4 regions of the Rossellomorea vietnamensis genome follow, and region 1 is predicted to be linked to each of the others. Evidence: riboswitches for the same ligand, from Rfam matches in the RefSeq annotation. Region 1 holds a riboswitch; each other region holds the start of a gene.

The links. Region 1 has a riboswitch for S-adenosylmethionine ahead of mtnK (S-methyl-5-thioribose kinase). Riboswitches for the same ligand answer to the same signal wherever they lie in the genome.
Region 2: it holds a riboswitch for S-adenosylmethionine, as region 1 does, so the genes downstream of both, mmuP (S-methylmethionine permease) here and mtnK (S-methyl-5-thioribose kinase) in region 1, are expected to answer to the same signal.
Region 3: it holds a riboswitch for S-adenosylmethionine, as region 1 does, so the genes downstream of both, N5C46_RS13420 (Na+/H+ antiporter NhaC family protein) here and mtnK (S-methyl-5-thioribose kinase) in region 1, are expected to answer to the same signal.
Region 4: it holds a riboswitch for S-adenosylmethionine, as region 1 does, so the genes downstream of both, N5C46_RS17220 (methionine ABC transporter ATP-binding protein) here and mtnK (S-methyl-5-thioribose kinase) in region 1, are expected to answer to the same signal.

Annotation. Positions count from the first base shown of each region.
Region 1 is NZ_CP104558.1:1,183,280-1,186,716, reverse strand. It holds gene mtnA (S-methyl-5-thioribose-1-phosphate isomerase) at 1-457, opposite strand, end outside; gene mtnK (S-methyl-5-thioribose kinase) at 473-1,657, opposite strand; SAM riboswitch class I at 1,776-1,931, opposite strand; gene N5C46_RS06110 (carbon-nitrogen family hydrolase) at 2,027-2,809, opposite strand; gene N5C46_RS06105 (pyridoxal phosphate-dependent aminotransferase) at 2,931-3,437, shown strand, end outside.
Region 2 is NZ_CP104558.1:1,738,923-1,742,359, reverse strand. It holds gene N5C46_RS08945 (ABC transporter permease) at 1-773, shown strand, start outside; gene nei (endonuclease VIII) at 837-1,673, opposite strand; SAM riboswitch class I at 1,813-1,919, shown strand; gene mmuP (S-methylmethionine permease) at 2,012-3,424, shown strand; gene mmuM (homocysteine S-methyltransferase) at 3,393-3,437, shown strand, end outside.
Region 3 is NZ_CP104558.1:2,608,456-2,611,892, reverse strand. It holds gene N5C46_RS13420 (Na+/H+ antiporter NhaC family protein) at 1-1,223, opposite strand, end outside; SAM riboswitch class I at 1,306-1,410, opposite strand; gene N5C46_RS13415 (MFS transporter) at 1,671-2,843, shown strand; gene N5C46_RS13410 (DUF2187 family protein) at 3,129-3,401, shown strand.
Region 4 is NZ_CP104558.1:3,365,409-3,368,845, reverse strand. It holds gene N5C46_RS17230 (MetQ/NlpA family ABC transporter substrate-binding protein) at 1-124, opposite strand, end outside; gene N5C46_RS17225 (methionine ABC transporter permease) at 145-810, opposite strand; gene N5C46_RS17220 (methionine ABC transporter ATP-binding protein) at 800-1,813, opposite strand; SAM riboswitch class I at 1,883-1,988, opposite strand; gene N5C46_RS17215 (LacI family DNA-binding transcriptional regulator) at 2,173-3,162, opposite strand; gene N5C46_RS17210 (alpha,alpha-phosphotrehalase) at 3,254-3,437, opposite strand, start outside.

The DNA.
Region 1 (3,437 bases):
TGTCATCCAATACATCCAATGCGTATTCACCGATCATCCTGCATACTTCTTCATCCTCCGTATGGATCTGGATGGCTGAATGAAGCAGATTGGTCTTGGCTTCATTAACGGATTGTGCATGGGCCAGAACTTGTTCCAACCGATTCAATGCCCAGACCAGGTTGACTGCTGTCGGTCTTGAATCGGCTAGGTAATCTTTATCCCTCCTGAATAGGTGAGTGAATTCTGTTAGATTGTCTGTTTCATAATGGGAAGCAGCATGTGCCAATCCATAGGCGGCTGTGATCCCTATTGCCGGTGCACCTCTCACTTTGAGAGAGACGATGGCGTTGTAATAGTCTGTAATGTTCGTTAGCGTCAAATATTCCACAGTGTTCGGCAGCTTTTGTTGATTAAGAATCAGTAAATGATCTTCATGCCACTCGAGTGAAGTTGGAATGGTCGGTGTATGTGTCATGAGTATCTCCTTTAATTATTCAGAATATGACCGTACTAAAGTCAGAAGCTCTTCAATGGAAAGAATGTGTTTCCGATTTACAATCAGCTTTTTTCCAAGGTTAAGGCATGCCCGCTTGGCCTTTAATCTTTGTTCTTTATCTTCGATGCTCTCGAGGTCATCCACATGTGCAAGACCGATCGTCCTTCTTATGCACTCGCATCCTGCAAACCCGATGCTGTCCTGAAAACTCTTCTCCAATACATACTCAAGGTACCCATTCACCTTCGTATAGGCGTCACCACTTTCCTTCCAATGTTTGGAGAACGTAGCTGAGAAGACGTTCCAAGTATTTTCGATATGGTGTAGGATGGGTTCCTTTTCACCTGGACTCGCAATCACTTGGAAAATAAGGTTTGCAATAAACTGACCGATATCGAAACCGATCGGCCCATAAAAAGCAAATTCCGGGTCAATGACTTTTGTGTGTTGGTCATCCACAAAGATACTGCCCGTGTGGAGGTCTCCATGAAGCAGGGCTTCCCCTTCGGTAAGGAAACTCTTTTTAAGCTTCGCCACCTCGAGCTTTACAGTGAAATCATCCCATAATTGCTGCACATCCCCGGATAATTCCTCCTCAAACTCATTTGTTTCACTGTTGAAGAAAGGATCCGTGAATACCAGGTCCTCTGTGATTTTGCATAGCTCAGGATTGGAAAATTCCTTCACATACTCCTTTTTCCTAAATGGATGAAGGGCATAATCAGATGTGAAATACAGTGTATTTGCAAGAAATGTACCAATGTCATCTGATAACCGGGGGTACTTATTCCCATTGATCAGGCCGGCACGTGCGATGGTGAGGCTGCTTAAATCCTCCATCACCGTGACGGCAAGGGATGGATCAGAATGATACACTTCCGGTACGAGATCGCCTACAAATGATCGCTGAAGGTTTAAGGCACCCGCTTCAATCCTTGCCCGTTCGATGGTAAGTGGCCAGCTTTCACCTACAACCTTTGCATAGGGGAGGGCTTGCTTGATGATGATTCCTTTACCTGAATCCCTTTCAACGACATGAAAAACGAGATTAAGGTTTCCATCTCCGATTTCTTCACAAGTTAAAAGTGAACCGTCTTCAAAGATTCCTACATTCACTGCCATAGAGATGGCCGACTGTTCCGTCAGTGGTTGATACGTATTGAGCTTAGTGATTGCCATTTTCGTTCCTCCTTTTAGTGCACCCTTCTAAAAGAAAAGGTGTTAGGGAGGCTTTTCCGCGGCATAAGAAAAGCCTCTTTCCATGTTCGAAAGAGGCTTGAAGAGTCATCTTCTTCGCCTCTTATCTCCCAGAAAGATGATCTTTCTGTTGGAATTAGCACCGTGCCTTACTGGATTGATCATCCGGCGCATACAGCGCCCCGTTTTACAACGGTATTATGGTCGGTTGCTGGGCTTCATAGGGCCAAATCCCTCAGCCAGCTCTTGATAAGAGTTGCGTATATCTTATTTAATTAAAATTCTGAATGTTCATTTGAATTGAATGGTACCATTGAAGTATTTTCCATGTCAACGGTTTTTTAATATTTTCTAATAAAAATTTGGTCTCCGGTCTTGAAAGATCGGAATTTGTTTACGGACCTTTTCCACTTCCTGCAAATTGATTTCAGCAGCGACCAACTGTTCACTTTGGGTTCCTTTGGCAAGGATTTCCCCCCACGGATCGATGATAAGGGAGGAGCCGCCAAATTCATTGTCTGGGTCACTCCCCACACGGTTGCATGCAATCACAAAGCATTGATTTTCAATCGCACGTGCCCTTAAGAGGGTCTGCCAGTGATCTATTCTTGCAGCCGGCCATTCAGCCACCACAAAGACAATCTTCGCTCCCATCATCACATGTTTCCTGAACCATTCAGGGAAACGGATATCGTAACAAATGAGTCCTGCCATCATCGTATCATCAAGAGAGAACGACCCGTCTTCCTGTCCAGGAAGTAAATAATGATGTTCATTCATTAGTTTGAATAAGTGAAGCTTTGAATACCGTTTCACCAACGCCCCATTAGCATCCGCCACCAAAAGTGTATTTCTTACCCCGTCATTTGATTTATTGGCAACAGAACCACCAACGATATGAATGGAATATTTTTTTGAAAGGGAAGTCAGGAAGGAGGAAGAGTCTTCGGCTTCTTTATCTGCGATTTCATCTATCCGTGTAAGATCATAACCTGTCGTCCACAGCTCTGGAAGGACGACGGTACCGCATCCCTCTTCCTTTGCTTTTTTGACCCACTGTTCCACTTTCAACTTGTTTTCTTCAGGATTCCCAAACATAATATCCATCTGGGCGAGACCAACCTTTTGAATCATTACCATCACCTCGTTATGTACTTTTTGTCATTTATTCCTTTACATTCTTTATGTTCCGTTATATCATTTGTGACTAGAATTTGAAAGTAATTAATTTTCAAAAAAATGAGTGGGTGAATGGATGAAACACTTTGAAAAAGCAAAACGATTGGAATCATTACCGGAACAATTTTTCGCTTCCCTTGCAGGAACTGTGAATGCGGTTGTGAATGAGGGGCATGATGTCATTAATTTGGGGCAGGGAAATCCGGATCAGCCGACCCCCCCACATATTGTGGAAAAATTAACAGAAGCGGCTCAATCCTCTTCTAATCATAAATATCCTCCGTTTCGCGGTTTATCGAGCTTTAAAGAGGCGATTGCAGCTTTCTATTTGCGGGAATACGGAGTAGAAGTAGATCCCGAAACCGAAGTAGCGGTTCTCTTCGGAGGAAAAGCAGGATTAGTGGAGATTCCTCAATGTTTATTGAACCCCGGGGATGGGGTATTTGTCCCGGATCCCGGTTATCCGGACTATGTATCGGGGGTCGCATTGGCAGAAGCCAGTATGATCAAGATGCCGTTGAAAGAGGAAAATGGGTTTCTCCCGGATTATCGTGTCCATTCCCGTGAAGAATGGGAAAGGGCG
Region 2 (3,437 bases), 560 kb from region 1:
GCCTAAAGCCGGATAATACAGCCATTCGATTGCAGGATGCAAGCGGGGAAAGGCTTACATTCGATTCGGTGGTCATGAATAAATCACTCTCAGATAAATTAGGGGTTCAAGAGGGGGATTCGATTCATGTAACAAATGAATTGACGGACAAATCCTTTACTCTCACCATTGATCACATCGCTGAATCCTATCTTGGAAATATGATCTATATGCCCCTCGATGAATTCAACCGATTAAATGATTATCCGTCGGGAAGTTATACGGAAATTTATTCAAACAAAGAACTCCACTTGTCGGAAGATCAGATTGTCTCGATGACAAAGTCATCCGATACGATTGACGGTTTCAAGGAAATGATCAAGCCGTTGAACTATGGTGTGGCAGCGATTGCCTTTGTTGCGGCGATCATTGCGGTAATCATCATCTATATATTGATTTCATTATTAATCGAGGAAAATTCATTCAAAATTTCACTCATGAAAGTCATCGGCTACCGGGAGAAGTCGATCATGAACATGATGATCGGCTATAACATTTGGTTTATCATCCTTGGGTATGCGATAGGCATTCCCGTGACGATATTCTCGATTTCAGCCTTTATGAATTCCATCACTTCAGAAATGAATGTGACGATTCCTGTCAGGCTGGATTGGATGAGTGTCATTATCAGTTTCATCATCATGATCCTATCGTATTATGTTTCCCTGTGGCTGAATCGCCGGAAAGTAAAAGGGATATCGATGAAAGAAGCGATTAACCGGAGTACGGAATAGAATCTGTGGTTTGACGTTAAAAAGTTAAAAGGGAACGTGGCATTAAGATTGCCACGTTCCCTTTTATTTATCGTTCGATCCTTGACAAACCGGACAATGGTAAAGTCTTCTTGAAGCGGCTCCGGCTACCGTCTTCTCGATTTCGCTTCCACAGATGAAGCAAGATTCCCCTTCACGGTTAAAGACCCAGTGACGATAGCGGGATCGCTTCACACCTTTGTCTTTCAGTTTCTGAGCAAGGACGGGATCATTGGTGATACCTCCAGTTTCATACGATTGCTTTACTAAATCCATCATCGCATGGGCAGCTTTGTTTAATTGATCTTCAGTACAGTCGACAGGCCTGAAGGAAGGATGTATGCCGGCAATAAACATAATTTCTGATCGCAAATAATTCCCGATTCCGGCGACAAAACCTTGATCAAGCAATAAAATCGACCATTTCCGGTTTCGGAATCTTTTGTCCTTCATCCGTCCAACCAGCTCATCTATGGATACCTCTTCGCTTAAAAGGTCTGGCCCGACTTTTGAGATGAATGGGTGAGATGGCACCTCTTCATCTCTGAGAACCTCGATATCCGACGCGCTATAGAGAAGGGCGGATTTTTTCTCGTTATGAAGGGCTAATCGAAGCTGGCGATTTGTTTTCGGGTAATTGTAGGTGTTTCTGATATACCATTTTCCGTAAAGTTGATTGTGGGAGTAGATGGTGTATCCATTGTCAAAGCGGATGAGCATGGCTTTTCCTTTCGTATCGACTCTTGTCACGTTAGACCCCTTCAGCAGTTCTCCATAGTCCTTTAAATGAGGGAAGGCAAAATAAACATCTTCCACTGTTTTATTTATAAGAGCACGCTCAACGTTATCGGCTGCTCTTCTGATTTCTGGACCTTCTGGCATGGCGGTTTCTCCTTTTTTACAATAGTTGTTCCCTAATTATACCTTCATGTAACCATTGGATGGGTTGGGCTACATTATCGGTTTCAGGGTCTTGACATTATTCCGATATATTGATAGAGTTTTAAAAAATCAAAATATTTTCTTATCCAGAGAGGTGGAGGGACTGGCCCTTTGAAGCCTCAGCAACAGGTCTGCGAAGATACTGTGCTAATTCCAGCGGGTGATTCAAACCCTGATAGATAGGAGCAATCTTTTATTTGTCGGTGACGCACTCGTTCAGGGTGCGTTTTTTGTTTGTTCACTCATTCCTCAATTAACTTAGAAGGAAGGGTGTTTGTATGGAAAACGCAGGACAGAGTTTCAAAAGAAAGATGAAGACACGGCATTTAGTGATGCTGAGTCTTGGAGGGGTGATCGGAACCGGGCTTTTCTTGAGTTCGGGTTATACCATTCATCAGGCTGGTCCATTTGGGACGATCCTTGCATATTTAATCGGTGCGCTGGTGGTGTATCTAGTGATGCTGTGTTTAGGCGAGCTATCTGTCCATATGCCGGAGACCGGATCCTTTCATAGTTATGCTGCAAAATTCATTGGTCCGGGGACCGGTTATACAGTGGGCTGGTTATATTGGCTGACATGGACGGTGGCATTGGGGTCGGAGTTCACGGCGGCCGGCTTGATGATGCAGCGCTGGTTCCCTTCGATTAGTGTATGGATTTGGAGCGCGGTCTTCGCTGCGTTGATTTTTTTCCTTAATGCATTGTCGGTGCGTTTTTTTGCTGAATCTGAATTTTGGTTTTCTTTAGTGAAAGTGATTGCGATTGTGGGGTTTATTGTGATTGGGGCAGGGGCGATATTCGGGTTCATCCCCCTTGGTCATTCAGAGCCCGTTCCATTTTTCTCGAATATCACCGATTCAGGGTTATTTCCGAACGGGGCATTTGCCATCTTGATGACCATGCTTGCCGTGAATTTTGCTTTTTCAGGAACAGAACTGATCGGAGTAGCGGCGGGAGAAACAGAGAATCCATCCAGATCGATTCCTAAAGCCATCCGCACTACGCTTGTGAGATTGATTCTCTTTTATGTAGGGACGATTGTCGTGTTATCTGCATTATTACCGAGCCAGTCAGCCGGTGTATTGGAAAGCCCTTTTGTCGCAGTGCTTGGACGGATTGGAATTCCTTTTGCCGCAGATATCATGAATTTTGTCATTATCACGGCTATCTTATCAGCGGCAAACTCAGGTCTGTATGCTTCTTCCCGAATGCTATGGTCTCTGGCTGATAAGCAAACGATCTCCCCGATTTTCGCTAAATTGACTGATAGGGGGATCCCTCTTAATGCGATTGTGTGTAGCATGCTTGGAGGGGGACTGTCCTTGCTTTCAAGCATCATTGCACCGGGGACGGTCTACATCGTATTGGTTTCGGTCTCAGGTCTTGCCGTCGTGATCGTGTGGATGAGCATCAGTGCTGCTCAATTTCTATTTCGAAGACAATACATAAGGGAAGGAAACGATGTGAAAGACCTGGCCTATCGGACGCCGCTCTATCCACTGGTTCCCGTTGCATCATTTCTGCTTTGTCTCGCTTCCTGTATCGGCATTGCCTTTGATCCCACTCAGAGGATCGCCCTTTATTGCGGGATCCCGTTCATCGCCGTTTGTTATGGAAGCTATTATCTGACACAATCCGTGAAGAAAAGAGGTACAGATCATGTCGAAGCAACTGAAGCTGAATCCCATTGAGGAGATTTTACAA
Region 3 (3,437 bases), 1.4 Mb from region 1:
ACAGGGTAGAAGGCATATGGGATGATGCTGACAGGTGATATGCCGGCTACTTCCGCCACTAACAGTGCCTGTGCACCGTATGGGATCAACCCTTGAACGGCACAAGAGAAAATATCGAGGATACTGGCTGACTTACGGGAATCTACGCCATACTGATCGCTAAGCGTTTTGGCCAGTGGTCCTGCGATGATAATGGAAATCGTGTTATTGGCTGTGCAAAGATTCGTCGAACTGACTAAACCTGCTGTAGCAAGCTGTGCTCCTTGAGGAGATTTGATCTTACGCGTGGCATGGTAAAGGATCGCTTGAATCCCGCCATTGTGACGAATGAGTTCGACGACTCCACCGATCAGGATGGAAAGGATCACAATCTCTGCCATACCTGTCATCCCGTCGGCTACACTGCCAAAGTAACTCGATGGGGTGAAGCTTCCATCCGCAAATCCGATCATTCCTGCCAACACAATCCCGCCTATTAAGACGACAAATACGTTCAATCCTGCAAGGGCACCGATGATGACTCCAAGGTAAGGAATGATTTTAACCCAATCGAAGCTTCCTGCGTCGACGGAGGATGGAGTCCCCATCGTAAGGACAAAAAGAATCACCATGGTGATGATGGCTGCCGGTAATACAATGAAGAAGTTCACCTTGAACTTGTCCTTCATTTCTGTTTTCTGTGTGCGTACAGCTGCAATCGTTGTATCCGAGATGAACGATAAGTTATCCCCGAACATCGCTCCCCCGATAACGGTGGCCATAGCAAGGGGCATGGAAATGTCGGCTCCTGAGCTGATGCCCACTCCTATCGGGGCAAGTGCGGCGATCGTCCCCATGGAGGTCCCCATTGATAAGGAAATGAAAGCAGCGATGATGAATAATCCAACAATGACCAGATTACCAGGAAGCACGGATAGGGCAAAGTTGACGGTTGAATCAACGGCCCCCATCTTTTCTGCTACACCGGAAAACGCGCCGGCTAATAGGAAGATAAAAACCATGATCATGATATCCGGATGCCCGGCGCCTTTTGCGAACCGTTCAACCTTAGAGGTCAACGATTCTTTACGATTCATCGCCAGGGCAACAACCGCGGCAATGATGATGGATACGAGAACAGGGAATGCATAAAAATCTCCTGAAAGGATCCCCGCTCCAAGGAACAGTGAAACAAATATGATCAAGGGCAATAAAGCCAGTACATTACCTTTTTCTTGGTTCATGTCAAACACTCCTTTGTCGTGTGAAATCAAATAAAAAAACCTCTTCCAACATAAGAAGAGGTTTCATTCAAACGAAACACTCCTCTTATCTTTCAAGCATTACGCTTGCTGGATGTGGCACAGCACTCATTATGAGTCCGCTGCCGAGACATCACAGGGCCAGTCCCTCCGTCTCTCTGGATAAGAAGATATGTTATTCAGTTCATTTAAAATATACTTCCATACTTTAAAGGGTTTAATCGAAAAAGTCAAACGGTAATTTATTGGAAATAAAACGAAGAACCCGGCCACAGCAGCTGGATCAAACAAAAGCGGAGGGAGATTGCTCTAGCAAGGCATGCTTTAGAAATCGCGGGACTTTATCCATAAAAAGGTATAAATTCATAGACAATTGAACGGTCAAGGTCTACTATAAGATAGACAAAAAACATCTTGGGGGATACGGTAGTGGAAAGAAATGTGCGAAATCAGATTTTTACGTTACAAGGGTTTTATCTATTGACCTTCTTCGGGGTTGGAAGTTTATATCCTTTACTCAGTGTCTATTTAAGTGAAAGTGTGGGATTAAATGGGTATCAGATCGGTACCATTATGTCTGTCGGCCCGATCATGATGATTTTCTTTCAGCCGATATGGGGGATGGTCAGTGACACAACCAATAAGCCAACCGTCGTGTTAGGATTAACTTCCTTAGTTGCAGGGATCTTTGCGCTTGGGTATTTATTCATGGATGTTTACTATGGACTATTGGTGGTCGCGATTTTAGTTGCGATCTTCCAAAGTGCCATCATCCCCGTATCCGACAGCATCAGCTTGAAGTATACAAGTAAAGTCGGTTATAACTACGGTAATATTCGTCTGTTCGGCTCATTGGGATTCGGGATCGCCGTGTTCATCATGGGGAGGCTTTCGGAAGGATTCATCGGACCGACGATCATTTTCTACTCTTTCTTTATCTGTCTGGTCCTATCGGGATTCCTATCCTTCCGTTTTCCTAAAGAGAGAGCGGCAGCAAAACTTGATCTAAAAGCCGGGATGAAGGAATTATTCACGATGAAAAAGTTTCTGATCTTCCTGGCCGTCACGTTCCTGGTGTTCGGCCCGAATTTAGCCAATAACGTGTATTTCGGATTATTCGTTGAAGATTCAGGTGGTACGTACGCCGGAATCGGTCTCGCATTTCTGATTGCCGTCCTGTCAGAAGTACCGTTCATGAGAATCGCGGGAGGGTGGATTGATAAGTTCGGTCTCTTGACCGTAGCGGCACTGGCAGGTGCTGCATCCATGATCCGCTGGCTATTTTACTTCACAGAGCCAAGTCTATGGCTGGTATATTCTTCAGCAGTGATGCAGGGTCTTGCCATCGGATTATTCATTCCTGCGGGTCTCCGCTACATTAAAGAAATCACGCCGGCACATATTACAGCTACTGCTGTCACGGTTTATTCCGCCATCGGAAATGGCCTCGGGAATTGGTTCAGTACCTTCGTGGGAGGTTTCATCTATGAAACCTATTCCATCTACACGGTATACCTCTTCTTCGCAGTCCTGTCACTCCTTGGCATCTTCCTCTGCTTCGTCCTAATGAAAGAAGAAAAGAAGAATGCACTAGCTTACTAAAAAACAGGCATCCGCTACCCGTGGATGCCTGTTTTTTATGTAAAATGAATAAAAGGAAGGATTTTCCTTATAGGATGTATAAGTATATATAAGTGGCTTAATCCCCGGTTGATTGTACAGCTCAAAAAAAGAAAACGTTAAAAGGTTTTGATTTTAGATATTTGTGGTACAAAAAGGATAAGTCATTCATTGAAATTTATATAAATACAAGTTAAAATAATATTATTAGAAAATTCTTTCAATTAAAAAGAGAACGATCACTTTAACTAAAAAGGGGACTTTAAAATGGAAAATACATTCGTTTACTCAAAAGAGAATGCAAACCTTGGGGATACGATCCAATTTAAAAGAAAGAAACATGTCATCAATGGTGTCGTCACGACCTTAAGAGAAAATACCGTCATCGTGAAAATGGACAGGGAAATTGCGAAGAAACTGGATTTACCCGATGATCAAACGGTGGTAGCACATAAAAACTATGTGGTGACAGAACGAGCAGAAAACGATACACAGCCTGTATTTGTTTATGATGGGTGGAATAGCGCATTAAAAGCCTAAATTTCAGCCTTCAAATAAAATACCCCTGATACGGCC
Region 4 (3,437 bases), 2.2 Mb from region 1:
ATGGACCGGATGTCGCTCCAATGGTCACTTCTTTTTTATCTTCCGAGCTTGCCTCTTCTCCGCCGCATGCTGCCAGTAAGCTTACTGTTACCGCTAATGCTACAAATAATATCCACTTTTTCACTTTTGTTCCCCCTATAGTTGTTATCGTTTATCGACTAATCGTGCAAATATATCACCCGTGTATTGGATGAGCTGAACCAGACAAATCAGAATGACCACGGTCGTGATCATCACCGTGTTGTCATAACGGTAGTACCCGAAGCGAATCGCCAGGTCCCCGACTCCGCCTCCGCCGACGATGCCGGCCATGGCGGAATAGGCGACTAAACTGATCGTTGTAATCGTGATCGCCTGAATGACGGCCGGCCGCGCTTCCGGTAACAGCACGTCCTTGATGATCATCCAAGGACTGGCCCCGACTGAAACCGAGGCTTCGATGACCCCTTTATCAATCTCCCTGAGGGACGTTTCTACCATTCTCGCAAAAAACGGAATACCCGCAACCGAGAGTGATACCGATGCCGCCGTCGGTCCGATCGTCGTCCCGGTCAATAGTTTGGTTAATGGTAAAAGGGCCACTAATAGAATAATGAAAGGAACCGAGCGGACCATATTCACGACGAATCCTACCACTTTTTTAATCACACTATTTTGTAAAAATAAGCCCTTGTCTGTTACGAAAAGCAGAATCCCCAGCGGCAATCCCACTATAATCGCTACGGCTAATGAGATCCCCACCATATACACCGTTTCAAAAAAGGCTTTATTCAATTCTGGCAATATAGAAGTCAATGAATCAGGCAACATCCTCAAGCACCTCCAGGCTTTGTGTCTTGGCCGTGATATAACGGATCGCCGCTTCGATTTCGTCAGCTGATCCGATCAGTTCCATGATGAAGATCCCAAGTGGGACATCCTGAATGTATTCAATTTTACCGTGGAGGATATTCCCCCGCACCTTGTACCGCTGAAACACCTCTGATACGACGCTTTCCTCGGCGATGGATCCTTTGAATTGAATCTTGATGAGCTTCCCCCTTCTCGATTCCACCAGATGCTGTGGCAGTTCGAATTGGAGAATCGTTTCGATGAACTGCTTCGTCAAAGGCTGCTTCGGTTCGGCAAACAGGTCATACACGGGACCTTCCTCCACGATCTTCCCGTCCTGCATCACGGCCATCCTGTCACAGATTTCCTTTACTACTTCCATCTCATGGGTGATGAGCACAATTGTCAATCCCAGTTCCTCGTTGATTTTTTTCAAAAGCTTCAAGATCGATTTCGTAGTATTCGGATCCAGGGCCGATGTCGCTTCATCACACAGTAATACCGATGGGTTGTTGGCAAGTGCCCTCGCAATTCCGACTCTCTGCTTCTGTCCTCCGCTGAGCTGTGCCGGGTAGGAGTCGGCTTTGTCTGAAAGACCGACCATCTCCAAGAGCTCGACGACTCTCGGTTTGATTTTCGCTTTCGGTACATGGGCCGCTTTCAAAGCAAAGGCGAGATTATCAAACACCGTCTTCGATTTGATGAGGTGAAAGTGCTGGAAGATCATGCTCGTTTTTTGCCGGGCAAGTCTTAACTCCTTGGATGTGAGCTTCGTGAAATCCTGACCATCGATGATGATTTCCCCTGATGTCGGGGTCTCTAATAGATTCAGGCAGCGAATGAGTGAGCTCTTCCCCGCTCCGCTGTACCCGACGATCCCGAAGATCTCCCCTTTTTTAATAGTGACAGAGACGTTGTCGACACCGACCACCGTTTGCTTTTTCGTTTTGTACGTTTTTACTAGATTCCGAATCTCGATCAATGTGCACACCCCTTTTTCTCCAATAAAAAATGCCTCTTTCAACTGAAAGAAGCATCGCCTGTTTATCTCGACTTATCTCTCAGAATGAAATCATTCTGCAGGAATTAGCACCGTTCCATTTCTGGAGGTTGCCGGACGTCATAGGGCCTGATCCCTCGGTCACTCTTGATAATTGAATGTATGTAATTTTCAAAAATTTATCTTATAGAGGATAATACTGGGTATGGAACGGGAAGTCAATAGGGGATTTCGGTAGTGTTTTTATGTAAGCGCTATCTTCATTGATGTAGCAACAAAAGATTTTTGTTTATAAAAAAACGACCTCTCCCATACAGGAAAGGTCAGGCTCTTCCTCTAAGTCAACGACTTTTCACCGAATCTCTCTCTATCAGCTCCGTTGTGAGTTTGTAATACGAATCGACCTCTTCCTTCAAGAGCATCTGAAAGATAAGATGAACGGCCAGTGCACCGGCTTCATATTTCGGCTGTCGCATGGTTGTCAGTGGCGGGGATACGTATTCTGACAGTTGGATGTCGTCAAAGCCCATGATGGAAATATCCCCTGGAACAGAAATGTTTTTTTCGTTCAGTGCCTGCAAGCCGCCGATGGCCATTTCATCATTGGCATAGAAAATGCCCTGCGGGACATCCCGTTGAGCAATCAGCATTTTGGTCGCCTGGTAGCCCCCTTCACGAGTGAAGCCCCCGGATACTTTCCATTTCGACTTATAGTCGATACCGTGTTTGTCCAAAGCTTTCCGGAAACCCTGGAAACGAAGCTCGTTGTCATGGGAGTTGTAAGGTCCGCTGATAAAAGCGATGTTACGGCTCCCCCTCTCAATCAAGTGCTCAGTGGCCACGAACGCTCCGTGAACATTATCGACTTCGATCTGGGTGACGTAATCGCTTTTGATGCTCCGATCGAGGACCACGATGGGAAAACCTTCCCTTGCCGACTCCAGGATCGTCTCGTCATCGATATTATGGGCAAGGATGATGACGCCATCGACCCTTTTTTCTTTTAAAAATTTCACGGCGGTGGACTGTGCCCCACCGATGGAACTGCAGGCGATCAAATCATATCCATTCGTGGAGGTCACATCCTGTACGCCCTTGATCAGTTCGGAGTAATAAGGTCCTGATAGATCGCTCAGGATCAAGGCGATTGTATTCGTGCTTGTCCGCTTCAAATCGGAAGCAAGCCCGTTTTTTTGGTAATTCAATTGTTTGGCTGCCGCTAAAACTTTCTGTCGTGTTTCTTCACTGACTTTCTTACTGTTGTTTAATGCATAAGAAGCGGTCGAAACGGCGACTCCGGACAGTTTAGCCACATCTTTGATGGTTGCCATAAGTTCACATCCTAATTGCTAAATAAATGAAGGCGTCCTTCTTGACTGATTTCTTCTGTTCATTATACATGAAAGCGCTTCAAGTATTGGGTTATTTTCCTAATAAGTATACGATCGCTTCGTAGGGACGAAGGCTGTTGATGTCTGATGGTCTTTCACTGGTATCGGAATAGTTGCTGATGAGCATTTTGGCATGAGAATCATCCGCTGCTTCAGGCAAATGGAATTCAGGATTGCCTCCGTAGAAGTTCGCCACGACCAACAAGGTTTGGTCT